3 regions of the Collimonas fungivorans genome follow, and region 2 is predicted to be linked to each of the others. Evidence: predicted binding sites of a transcription regulator. Region 2 holds the regulator's gene; each other region holds the start of a gene.

Region 1 (4,184 bases), 1.5 Mb from region 2:
CTGAAGAAAAGCACCGACACCATTGTTAACCAGGTGGCCGCCATGAAGCGCATGGTGGACGATTTCCGCGACTACGCCAAGACGCCGCCGGCGGTGTTGGGCGAGCTCGACCTGAACGTGCTGGTGGCGGAAATCCTGCACCTCTACCTGGCCGGCGACGAACGCGACATGATCCATGCATCGCTGGCGCCGGACCTGCCGCTGATCATGGGCGACGCCACCCAGCTGCGGCAGGTAATCCATAATCTTTTGCAAAACGCCCAGGATGCCGTGCTCGAGCGCGCCGACGATGCGACGCCGCCGCGCATCGACCTGGTGACCGAGCGCGTCAGCTATCAAAGTTCGGACGGCTTGTCGCGCACCGCAGTGCGGCTGTCGATCACCGACAATGGTTCGGGATTCTCGCCCAAGATACTGGCCCGGGCCTTCGAACCCTACGTCACCTCGAAGCCGCGCGGCACCGGCCTGGGTTTGCCGATGGTGAAAAAAATCATCGACGAACATGGCGGCCGCATCGATCTGCAGAACCGAAGCGACACAAAGGGCGCAAAAATCCTGATTTTGCTGTTAAAGTTAGCCACGAATGCCGATTCGGCCATAATTTGATCGAGAACAGCTGCAAATTGACGATTTGCTGATATAGCATACGTATCCGGACGCGAAAATAAAATAAATAGACATTGATAACTTAACTGGACTGTCCGAACAGTCCATACAGTGGGATTTGATGCAACAGGAAATGGGAAGGCTACCGCATGGCTAACATCCTAGTCGTTGACGACGAAATGGGAATTCGGGAATTGCTCTCGGAAATTTTAGGTGACGAGGGGCATGTAGTAACCGCCGCGGAAAATGCACAACAGGCTCGCGAATTTCGTCACGGCGGCGTGCCCGATCTGGTGCTGCTCGATATCTGGATGCCGGATACCGACGGCGTCACCCTATTGAAGGAATGGCAGCGCGATGGCTTGCTGACCATGCCCGTCATCATGATGTCCGGCCACGCCACTATCGACACCGCGGTAGAAGCGACCCGCATCGGCGCCCTGAATTTCCTGGAAAAACCGATTGCCCTGCAAAAGCTGTTGAAAGCGGTCCAGCAAGGCTTGTCGCAAGGTCCCAAGACCGCCCGCGCACCGACCCTGTATCCGCAGCCGGCCGCGGCTTCCGGCGAATCGAACGATACGGTGGTGACCGCCGGCGTCTTTAACAATCCGGCATCGTCGGAAGCGGCCCATATCGCGGCGCTGCCATCGGTGGCGGTCGCCTCCGAGAGCCTGTTCTCGTCTTCGTTCGGCCTGCCCCTGCGCGAGGCGCGCGATGCTTTCGAACGCGCCTACTTTGAATATCACCTGATCCGCGAAAGCGGCAGCATGACCCGGGTGGCGGAAAAAACCGGACTGGAACGCACCCACCTGTACCGCAAACTGAAACAGCTCGGGGTTGACCCTGGGAAGTTGTCCAAAAAAGGCGGATGACCCTCACCGCACTGGTCAGCGGTGGCTCGGCCGGCATGCGCGAAACCGCCATCTACTCCGCTCTGGAGCAGGACTTGGCACGGAGCGGCGTCCATCTCGGCACCGCACTCATACTGGAAGGCCTGCCTGACGGCAAAGCGGCGAAGCTGCCGCCTGGACTCGAGCATGATCTCGATATCAAAAGGATTGCGCCCGGCTGTCTTTGCTGCATCGGCAACCTGACCCTGCGCGTCACCCTGAACCGCCTGCTGCGCAAACCGCCGGCGCGCTTGTATATCAGCATCGCCGACAGCACTCACCTGGCGCAGCTGCGCGCTTTCCTGCTACTCCCGCCATATGACGATTTCCTTGAGATGACGGCCGATCTGGCAGTCTGACGGCCCTTTTCCGAGCTGCCGTGCGGCTATGCAGCATTTGCTTTAATATGGACGCAACTTTCCTTCGGTTTGCCTCTCTAATTATCTGCTTCGAACAATCAAAAGAATAAGATCGATAGCAACCGTCTATATACACTCTTTAACAAATCCTATTAGCACTCAACAATAGAGAGTGCTAATATAATCAAGTCAAACGTCTGATCGTTGATCTACCGGCAGCTTCAGCTGGCCGGACAGCAAGGAGAAAGAATGAAGAATCCATCCGTCAACACTGCTTTAATGCCCACCGACACCAGCGCCCTGGCGCTCGGCTTTTCCGGTACGCTGGGGAATATTGACGCGTATATTTCGGCAGTGAATCGCCTGCCGATGTTGACACATGATGAAGAAATTTCTTTGGCGCAACAATTACGCGACAAAAACGACCTCGGCGCCGCCCAGAAGCTGGTGCTGTCGCATTTGCGCCTGGTGGTGTCGATCGCCCGCGGCTACCTCGGCTACGGCTTGCCGCATGCCGACCTGATCCAGGAAGGCAATATCGGCCTGATGAAGGCAGTCAAGCGCTTCGACCCGGACCAGGGTGTACGGCTGGTGTCGTACGCCATGCACTGGATCAAGGCCGAAATGCATGAATACATCCTGAAAAACTGGCGCCTGGTGAAAGTAGCCACCACCAAGGCGCAGCGCAAGCTGTTTTTCAACCTGCGCAGCCATAAGGAAGGCCTGGACGCCATGACGCCGGCCCAGGTCGATGCGCTGGCCAAGACCCTCAACGTCAAGCGCGAAGAAGTGATCGAGATGGAAACGCGCCTGACCGGTCGCGACATCGCGCTGGAAGCGCCGACCGACGACGATGACGACAAGTTTGCACCGATCGCCTACCTGTCGACCGAAGCGCAAGAGCCAAGCAAAGTGCTGGAAGCGCAACGCTACGACCGCATGCAGTCGGAAGGCCTGGAATCGGCCCTGAGCAAGCTGGACGACCGTTCGCGCCGTATCGTCGAAGCCCGCTGGCTGGCCAACGACGACGGCTCCGGCGCCACCTTGCATGAGCTGGCTGATGAATTCGGCGTATCGGCCGAACGGATACGCCAGATCGAGGCAGTTGCGCTGAAGAAGATGAAGGGTTCGCTGGCCGCGTTTGCCTGAGGAACCGATCGCAAATAGAAAAAGGCAGCCAGCGGCTGCCTTTTTTATTGCCTGTCTACATCGATTATTTCAGCAGCAATTTCAAATCATGGGCAATCGGATCAGGCCCCTGGCCGTGGCGTACGAACAGGCGGATGTGGCCTTCCGGATCGAATACATAGCTGCCTGCGGTATGGTCCATGGTATAGCTGCCCGGGGTCTTGCCGGGTACTTTCTGGTAGAACACGCGGAATTCCTTGGCCACCTTGTCGGTCGCCGCCTGGTCGCCGTACAGGCCGACAAAACTCGGATCGAACGCCGGCACATACTTCGACAACAGCTCCTGCGTATCGCGCTCCGGATCCACGGTAACAAACAGCACCTGTACTTTGCTTGCCTGCGGCCCCAGTTCCTTCATCACATTCGCCATCTCCACCATGGTGGTCGGGCAGACGTCAGGGCACTGGGTGTAGCCGAAAAACACGACTACCGCCTTGCCCTTGTAGTCAGCCAGCGTGCGCGGCTTGCCGGTATGGTCGGTCAGGGCGAAATCGCGGGCGTAGCCGAGGCCGGTGACGTCGGTGTTGATGAAAGCGCTGTTGGCCGGCGACAGCGTCATTTCCTGGCTGCCGCCTGCCGCGCCGTTACTCGACTTATCGCCGCAAGCGCTTAAAGACAAAACCGCCAGCAAGCCGGCCACAACGACAGGAATAACACGCTTCATGTTTGCTTTCAGAATTTGAGGTAGTGATCGACCAGCAAGGCGGCGAACAGCAGCGACAGGTAGACGATCGAATAGGCGAAGGTCTTGCGTGCGATCAGGTCGGTATAGTGCTGGTAGATCTGCCATGCGTACCAGAGGAAGATCAAGCCCAGCACAGCCGCGCTGGCCAGGTAGATCAGGCCGCTCATGCCGACCGCGAACGGCAGCATGGTGGTCGCCACCAGGGCGATCGTGTACAGCCAGATCTGGAACTGGGTAAATTTCATGCCGTGCGTGATCGGCAGCATCGGCAAACCGGATTTGGCGTAGTCGTCGCGCCGGTACATGGCCAGCGCCCAGAAATGCGGCGGGGTCCAGACGAAGATGATCAGCACCAGGATCCAGGCTTGCATCGGCACGTCGTTGGCGATCGCGGCCCAGCCCAGCGCCGGCGGCATGGCGCCGGCCAGGCCGCCGATGACGATATTCTGCGGCGTC
Region 2 (4,184 bases):
TATTTTCATCTGAGTCATTATCTAATTATCTCTGCGGGGTCGCCCAGACAGCGATCTGGACAATTTGTCAATCAGTTCTTGGAAGGGCCAGGCGCGCTAGGCACAGATGGTGCGATTTCGACATTCTTGACGCTCTTCTTGGCTTCCGAAGCGCCGCCTGAAATCCGGTCCAGATAATCGTTCTCAGTAGGCAGGTTGCCGCCGTCGACGCGTGCCAGCAGGTTGCCGTTGAAGAAAACGCTGACCCGGCTGGTGGTGACTTCGCCATTACCCTTTTGCAGGCGGAACACGTAGTCCCAGCGATCGTCATGGAACAAGTCGGTCAGCAGCGGCGTGCCCAGTGCAAACCGCACCTGCTCGCGAGTCATGCCTTCTTTAACTTGTGCCAACATTTCTTTCGAGACAAAGTTTCCCTGCTGGATATCTATCCGGTACGGGGAAAAAATGCCCAGAAAGCGGCGATGCTTGATGGTTTGCACGCCGCTGGTATCAGTGGCGACAGGAGCCGCTGCCGGATCTGTGCCGGCGACGGGTTGGCCGGCCGGGGGATTTTTTGACGCGCAGCCGGCCAGGGCGGCCATGAAGACAACTGCAACGGCTAAAGGGACGATGCGGGCGGAGGTACGGACAGGGGAGAGCAACATTCGCATAAGGATCTCAATTGATTGAGCAACTGTGCTAAAACGCTATATGATAAAGCAGATCATCCATTTGTGACCAAAACATGCCGAACAATCCATCAGAACTGAAAGCCAGCGGCCTCAAAGCCACCTTGCCACGCCTCAAAATCCTGGAAATCTTCCAGAACAGCGAGGTGCGCCACCTGAGCGCCGAGGACGTTTATAAAATCCTGCTGAGCGACAATCTCGACGTCGGCCTGGCGACCGTGTACCGCGTACTGACTCAATTCGAGCAGGCCGGGCTGTTGCAGCGCAACCATTTTGAAACCGGCAAGGCCGTGTTCGAACTCAACGAAGGCTCGCATCACGACCATCTGGTTTGCCTGGATTGCGGCCTGGTGGAAGAGTTTTACGACGAAGAAATTGAAAAACGCCAGAAGATCGTCGCCAAGGAACACGGTTTTGAAATCGCCGACCATGCGCTGGCCCTGTACGGGCATTGCCGCGACTGCCGCAAGAAAAAGGGCTGATCCGGACTATGCCGCCTTGCGCTTGCGCGCCTTCGGCGCCGGCTTGGCGTTAGCCTTGCGCACCGCCGCGGCATAAGCCAACCGCGCCCAGGGCGTCATCGCCGGGGCTGAATCCATCGCCTCTTCAGGCGCCGACCAGTAGCTCATCTCAATGGTTTTTCCCTTGCTTTCGAAGATGCAGGGCGTGCATCCTGCGGCGGCGAACTGCGGCCGGGTTTCTTCGTCAGTCTTGAGGTAGAGGATGCCTTCGGCAACCAGGGCGATCATCATGCTATCGTGGTAGACGCCGTAACCGCCGAACATCTTGCGTGCGCTGATTGCGCCCAGCGGCGCCAGCAGCTCGCGGATATAGTCGATGATGGCGTCGTTGCGGGACACGTTCAGCTGTGGCTCAGGGCGTTCGACAGCAGCTTGGCGGTGATATTCACGATCGGGATCACGCGTTCATACGCCATCCGGGTCGGACCGATCACGCCCAGCGTGCCGACAATCTTGCCGTTGACCTCGTAGGGCGCGGTCACCACGCTCATTTCGTCCATCGGCACCAGCTGCGATTCGCCGCCGATGAAGATCTGGACGCCGGTGGCCTTGCCGGAGATGTCGAGCAATTGCATCAGGCTGGTTTTTTGCTCGAACATGTCGAACAGCTTGCGCAGGGAATCCATGTTCGACGACAGGTCGGTGACGCTGAGCAGGTTGCGTTCGCCCGAAATCACCACTTCGTCGCTGTTGTCGGTCATGGCGTCGCTGCCGGCTTCAACCGCGGCCTGCATCAGCCAGGTCATGTCGTCGCGCAGCTTGCGCAACTCGCCTTGCAGGCGCAGGCGGACATCGTCCAGGCTGAGGCCGCCGTAATGCTGGTTGATGTAGTTGGCGGCCTGCACCAGCTTGGCCGGGCTGTAGTCGACGTCGGTCAGCAACAGCCGGTTCTGGACGTCGCCGTTGGGGCTGACGATCACCAGCAGGATGCGTTTCTCCGAAAGCCGCAGGAATTCGATCTGCTGGAAGATCGATTCGCGCCGCGGCGTCAGCACCACGCCGGCGAAATGCGACAAGGATGACAACACCTGGGCCGCATTGGCGATGATTTTCTGTTGCGAATTCGGCTGCAGGCGCGCCTGCATCTTGGATTCCAGCGCAGTCTCGTCAATCGGCTCGACCGTCAGCAGGGTATCGACAAACATGCGGTAACCGCGCGGCGTCGGCACCCGGCCGGCGGAAGTGTGGGGACTGGCGACAAAACCCATTTCCTCCAGGTCGGCCATGATGTTGCGTATCGTCGCCGGCGACAGTTCCAGGCCGGAGATCTTGGAAAGGGCGCGCGAGCCAACCGGCTGGCCGTCGGCGATATACCGTTCGACCAGGGCTTTGAGCAGGGTTTGAGCGCGATTATCTAGTTGCATATAGGTCTATTTTAGCGAGCACTGCACTGGCTTACCAGCTTATGCATGCACTTATACACTGTTTTTACCCGCCACCCGCGGTTTGTTCCAGCCAGGCCTCCAGCTCATGCAAGCTGGTGCAACTGGCCTGGGCGCTGATGCCGGCCGGCAGCACGCGGTCAAAACGGTTGATCCAGACCGCCTGCAAGCCGGCCTGCTGGGCCCCGGCCACGTCCAGCAAGGGATCGTCGCCGACGTACACAGTGTGTTCGGGCGCTACCCCCAAGGTCGCGCAAGCGGCGTGGAAAATGCTGGGGTCGGGTTTGGCGCAGCCGAAGCTGTGGGCCGCGATGGATGCCTGGAAATGCCGGGCCAGGCCGATTTTGCCGAGGTCGGCGAAACCGTTCGAGACTGTGCCCAGCGGCAGGCGCTGGCTTAACCGCGTCAAGGCCGGCTGGACATCGACGAACGGCGTCACTGCGTGGCGCGCCTCGGAAAACACCGCCATCGCCGCATCCACTTTGCCAGCATCTTCGCCGACGCTGTTGAAAGCGATGGTCAGCGCCGCATGGCGCAGCTTCCAAAGATCAAACTTGAACACCGGGTTGCTTGCCACCAGGTCCATGCGCTGCTGGCGCAGGCTCTCGATCGTATACCGGCGGCTGACCGCGGGGGCATTCTGTTGCAGCCAGTCAAACAGCAACTGCTCGGCGCGCGCGATCACCGGCACGATCGGCCACAAGGTATCGTCGAGGTCGAACAGCAGCGCTTTTATGGCCGGCTTTTTGCCGGTCAGCGGTTTGCCGGGCCGGAAACCTGGGGAGATAGCTGAATTATTCGTCGGGGCCATATGCGTATCCTTCATTGCAAGCCTAAATTATGGTCTAATCGCCAGCATGTGGCCTATAAAATTACCTTCCAAAACGGTTTTGCCAGCGAATTTGCCCGAGTCTATGCCGAAAACCATTGCCATCGTCGGCAAGTATTTCGCCGCCGGCATTTCCGAGTCGCTGACCGAAATCGCCGATTTCCTGCAAGGCCGCGGCCACCATGTGGTGCTGGAGACCGAGACCGCGCAGAACGTCGCGCTGCCGATCGCCGCGATGACGCCGGCGCAGATCGGCCAGCAGGCTGACGCCGCGATCGTGGTCGGCGGCGACGGCACCATGCTGGGTATCGCGCGCCAGCTGGCGCCTTACGACGTGCCTTTGATCGGCATCAACCAGGGCCGCCTCGGATTCATCACCGATATCTCGCTCGAGCGCATGCTGCCGGTGCTGGGTGAAATGCTGGACGGTAAAGTCGAATCGGAGCGGCGCAGCCTGCTGCAGGGTTCGGTCATGCGCGACGGCCAGCAGATCTTCAGCGCGCTGGCGTTCAACGATGTGGTGGTGGCGCGCGGCGCCGGTTCCGGCATGGCGGAGCTGATGGTCGAGGTCGACGGCCGTTTCATGTACAACCAGCGCTCCGACGGCCTGATCGTGGCGACGCCGACCGGTTCCACCGCCTATTCCCTGTCCGCCGGCGGCCCTTTGCTGCATCCTTCGCTGGGCGGCATCGTGCTAGTGCCGATTGCGCCGCATGCGCTGTCGAACCGGCCTATCGTGATTCCGGACAGCAGTGAAATCGTGATCGAAATCGTCAACGGCCGC
Region 3 (4,184 bases), 180 kb from region 2:
CTGATTCAGGTATTTACAACGAGAAGAAACTGTGCAAAACATTGTTAAATCCATGTCACAAAAATTCCCCGGCAGCCACGATATGACATTTCGATTGATGCCTGATTCGCAAACCCCTGATCCACCACATTGATGCCGGGGAGCATAGAATAGAAGCAAGCTGACGTCTGAAAACAACAAAAATCATGCGCCATTTCGGTTTTTATCGATTATTCGAATACGTTCGAAGCAAACCTGTCCGCGTAATGGCCGCCCTGCTTCTGGCAGCGGCCGCTCCTGCGCCGTGCGCATTCGCATCGAACCTGTCCGCGCGCGACCCTTCACAACTTACTCCGGCCCAGATCATGCAGTACATCGAGGAGCAAAAGGCAAGGGCCGCTGCCGGCAAAGGAAGCGACACGTCATCGACACCCTCGACGTCTGCGCCGCCGATGCTGCTCGAACCCAGCGGCAGGCCGTGGTGCTTGCGCTTCATGCCGAGCCTCCGCGTCGAAGACCTGGCCGAGCCGTTCCGGAGCAACGTGAAACGGTTCATTGCGGCGCTGGAGCAGGCCGGCATGCGCGTCGTCATTACCACCACCTACCGTCCGCAAGAGCGTTCCTACCTGATGCATTACTCGCTGCAAATTGCGCGCGACAAGGAGCGCCCTGCTTCCGTGCCGGCCTGGCGCGGGGTCAATATCGACTGGTCGCACCGGGACCGGGACAAGCTCAAGGCGAACCTGGCGCAAGCGAAGTCAGCGGCGCGCGACATGGTGAGCGGCTACGGCATCAGTTCGGTGCCGGTCAGCAGGCCGGGCCGCTCGGCGCATAATTTTTCGCAGGCGATCGACATGGTGATTACCGGCTATGCCGGCAAAACCATTGTCGACGCCCAGAAAAAAACCAGGACCGTACAAAACTTCATCGACCTGAAATCGGTCGGCGCTTCCTACGGCGTCATCTGGTACGGGCCCGAGGATAGCGTGCACTGGTCGGTCGATGGAAATTAGTCGTAGGGTGGATACCCGTGCCCACCCCACCAATAAGGCCATTTCATGAAAATAGTGTTTGCGTTGTTTTTCCTGGCAGTGCCGATGACGCCGCTGTTTGCGGCAGCCCCGGCGGCTGGATTATGGGAGGACGTGCTGGTGGTCGATGACCACACCTTGCAATTGATCTCGCACCGGCATTTCATCTTCACCGACCGGAAGCTGGCCGCGCCCACGGTGTTCACAGCGCTCAAGGATTTCGGCGGCGAGATCGACGCGTTTTGCTGCCTTGAAGTGCAAGATACAAATCCGCTTTCGGTCACCGAGATCGAGAAGAAATTCAGCAGCGATCACGATTTCGTGCAGCGTTTTTCACAGATCCGCGGCCTGCCGTACATGTATGAAGCGAAGCTCGCCAAGCGTGAAATCTGGAACGACAAGATGCTGCTGCTGAAGGGACGCAGGAAAGACGCTGACGACATCCCGTTTTCCGCGCCGGTCATCGCCGGGCGGCTTGGCTTCTCTGAAATTGCGGGCAACCGCTTCACCACTGCCGACGGCCACCAGGTCGAACTGAAGACCCGTTTCCCGGATAAAAACCGGCAGCGGCCGTTGCTGCATCGCTTTACGGTCGACGGTAAGAGAACGACATTCAGTGTGCCGGTTTTAGGAAATTGAACAACATGGATTGCACAAACTCGCATCTACGAGCTCCACTCGATTTGCAAGGCCGTAGGGTGGGCAGGTTTTTCTGCCCACGCTGAATTGGCGCGCTCCCGCGTGGGCACAGGGTGCCCACCCTATATCAGTTGGCGTTCACGCCTTCCATCTCGGGGATAGAATAATTAGGGTCAGAGTCGAATTATTTGCATTGTCAAAAAGAAACATTCGATCGGCGACGATTGCAAAAAGACGTTTAATCCCCCCTACGCCTGAAGATTATCCGGCGAACTCGAATGCGGGCTTGAAAAATCGACAGAGCGTCCCTATACTTAGCACTCGTTAGGAGAGAGTGCTAACAATCTCCTCGACCTAGTCACTGTGCGGCGCATTCATATAGCAAAGCAGAGCGGTCAGTCCACTTTGCTGCGATGTTGCTGCAAATACAAATAACCTGTTGAATCTCAAGGAGTCACATATGAATCTTCGTCCTTTGCACGATCGCGTCATCGTCAAGCGTCTCGACCAGGAAACTAAAACTGCATCCGGCATCGTGCTGCCAGACGCAGCTGCCGAAAAGCCGGATCAAGGTGAAGTCCTGGCCGTCGGTAACGGCAAGATTCTGGAAAACGGCAATGTCCGTGCGCTGGCAGTCAAGGTTGGCGACCGCGTTCTGTTCGGCAAATACTCCGGCCAGGCTGTCAAGATCGACGGCAATGAACTGCTGGTAATGCGCGAAGAAGACCTGTTTGCCGTAGTCGAAGCCAAGTAATTCCGGCCAGGCCGGAATTCTCTGGTTGGCCGGCGCCTGGCGCTTCCGACCGGATCCGGTCACTACCCAATCGAATTGAACCTATTCAGGAGAATAAAACATGGCAGCAAAACAAGTAATTTTCGGCGATGAAGCACGCGCCAAGATCGTCAACGGCGTCAACATCCTGGCTAATGCAGTCAAGGTGACCCTGGGTCCTAAGGGCCGCAACGTGGTCCTGGAACGCAGCTTCGGCGCTCCTACCGTCACTAAAGACGGCGTTTCGGTCGCTAAAGAAATCGAACTGAAAGACAAGCTGGAAAACATGGGCGCGCAGCTGGTGAAAGAAGTCGCTTCCAAGACTTCCGACAACGCTGGCGACGGTACTACTACTGCAACCGTGCTGGCGCAAGCCATCGTGCGCGAAGGCTTCAAGTATGTTGCCGCCGGTTTCAACCCGACTGACCTGAAGCGCGGTATCGACAAAGCTGTTGTCGCCATCGTTGCCGAAATCAAGACCCTGTCGAAGCCAACCACCACCAGCAAGGAAATCGCCCAAGTCGGTTCGATCTCGGCTAACTCCGACACCGACATCGGTGAAATCATTGCCAAGGCAATGGACAAGGTCGGCAAAGAAGGCGTGATCACCGTTGAAGACGGCAAGTCGCTGGAAAACGAACTGGACATCGTCGAAGGCATGCAATTCGACCGCGGCTACCTGTCGCCATACTTCATCAACAACCAGGAAAAGCAAGTTGTTGCCCTGGAAAACCCGTTCGTCCTGCTGTTCGACAAAAAAGTTTCGAACATCCGTGACCTGCTGCCGATCCTGGAACAAGTCGCCAAGTCCGGCCGTCCTCTGCTGATCATCGCAGAAGATGTCGAAGGCGAAGCGCTGGCTACCCTGGTTGTGAACAACATCCGCGGCATCCTGAAGACTGCAGCTGTCAAGGCGCCAGGCTTTGGCGACCGTCGTAAAGCCATGCTGGAAGACATCGCTATCCTGATCGGCGGCCAAGTGATCGCTGAAGAAGTCGGCCTGACACTGGAAAAAGCTACCCTGGCTGAACTGGGCCAAGCCAAGCGTATCGAAATCAGCAAGGAAAACACCACCATCATCGACGGCGCCGGCGAAGCCATCACCATCGAAGCACGCGTCAAGCAAATCCGCGCGCAGATCGAAGAAGCCTCTTCGGACTACGACCGTGAAAAACTGCAAGAACGCGTCGCCAAGCTGGCCGGCGGCGTTGCGCTGATCAAAGTCGGTGCTGCTACCGAAGTTGAAATGAAAGAAAAGAAAGCCCGCGTTGAAGATGCTCTGCACGCTACCCGTGCAGCAGTTGAAGAAGGCGTTGTGCCAGGCGGCGGCGTGGCATTCCTGCGCGCACGTGCCAACATCAAGGACCTGAAGGGCGACAATCCTGACCAGGAAGCCGGCATCAAGATCGTGCTGCGCGCGATCGAAGAGCCACTGCGCCAGATCGTATTCAACGCTGGCGACGAGCCATCGGTTGTGGTCAATGCAGTCCTGGCTGGCAAGGGCAACTACGGTTACAACGCTGCCGACGGCACTTATGGCGACATGATTGCACTGGGCATCCTGGACCCAACCAAGGTTACCCGTTCGGCATTGCAAAACGCCGCTTCGGTTGCTTCCCTGATCCTGACTACTGAAGCGATGATCGCTGAACAGCCAGAAGACAAGTCGGCTGGCGGCATGCCAGGCGGCATGGGTGGCATGGGCGGTATGGGTGGTATGGACGGCATGATGTAATTCCAAAGGCCGGCATTCTTCCGGCCTT

Evidence for each region. The regulator HrcA, encoded in region 2, represses chaperone genes, less so after heat shock. The targets are predictions, from matches to a motif close to TTAGCACTCNNNNNNNNNGAGTGCTAA.
Region 1: the regulator HrcA is predicted to act here: its motif matches at 2,008-2,034, upstream of rpoH (RNA polymerase sigma factor RpoH).
Region 3: the regulator HrcA is predicted to act here: its motif matches at 1,964-1,990, upstream of groES (co-chaperone GroES).

The regions. Positions count from the first base shown of each region.
Region 1 is NZ_CP013232.1:881,106-885,289, reverse strand. It holds gene CFter6_RS03780 (sensor histidine kinase) at 1-606, shown strand, start outside; gene CFter6_RS03775 (response regulator) at 756-1,478, shown strand; gene CFter6_RS03770 (hypothetical protein) at 1,475-1,855, shown strand; gene rpoH (RNA polymerase sigma factor RpoH) at 2,105-3,004, shown strand; gene CFter6_RS03760 (SCO family protein) at 3,069-3,707, opposite strand; gene cyoE (heme o synthase) at 3,716-4,184, opposite strand, start outside.
Region 2 is NZ_CP013232.1:4,951,865-4,956,048, reverse strand. It holds gene dapB (4-hydroxy-tetrahydrodipicolinate reductase) at 1-18, opposite strand, end outside; gene CFter6_RS21660 (outer membrane protein assembly factor BamE) at 72-650, opposite strand; gene fur (ferric iron uptake transcriptional regulator) at 725-1,150, shown strand; gene CFter6_RS21650 (TfoX/Sxy family protein) at 1,157-1,528, opposite strand; gene hrcA (heat-inducible transcriptional repressor HrcA) at 1,531-2,553, opposite strand; gene CFter6_RS21640 (HAD family hydrolase) at 2,618-3,382, opposite strand; gene CFter6_RS21635 (NAD kinase) at 3,429-4,184, shown strand, end outside.
Region 3 is NZ_CP013232.1:4,773,128-4,777,311, forward strand. It holds gene CFter6_RS20915 (hypothetical protein) at 246-992, shown strand; gene CFter6_RS20920 (hypothetical protein) at 1,038-1,649, shown strand; gene groES (co-chaperone GroES) at 2,110-2,403, shown strand; gene groL (chaperonin GroEL) at 2,504-4,156, shown strand.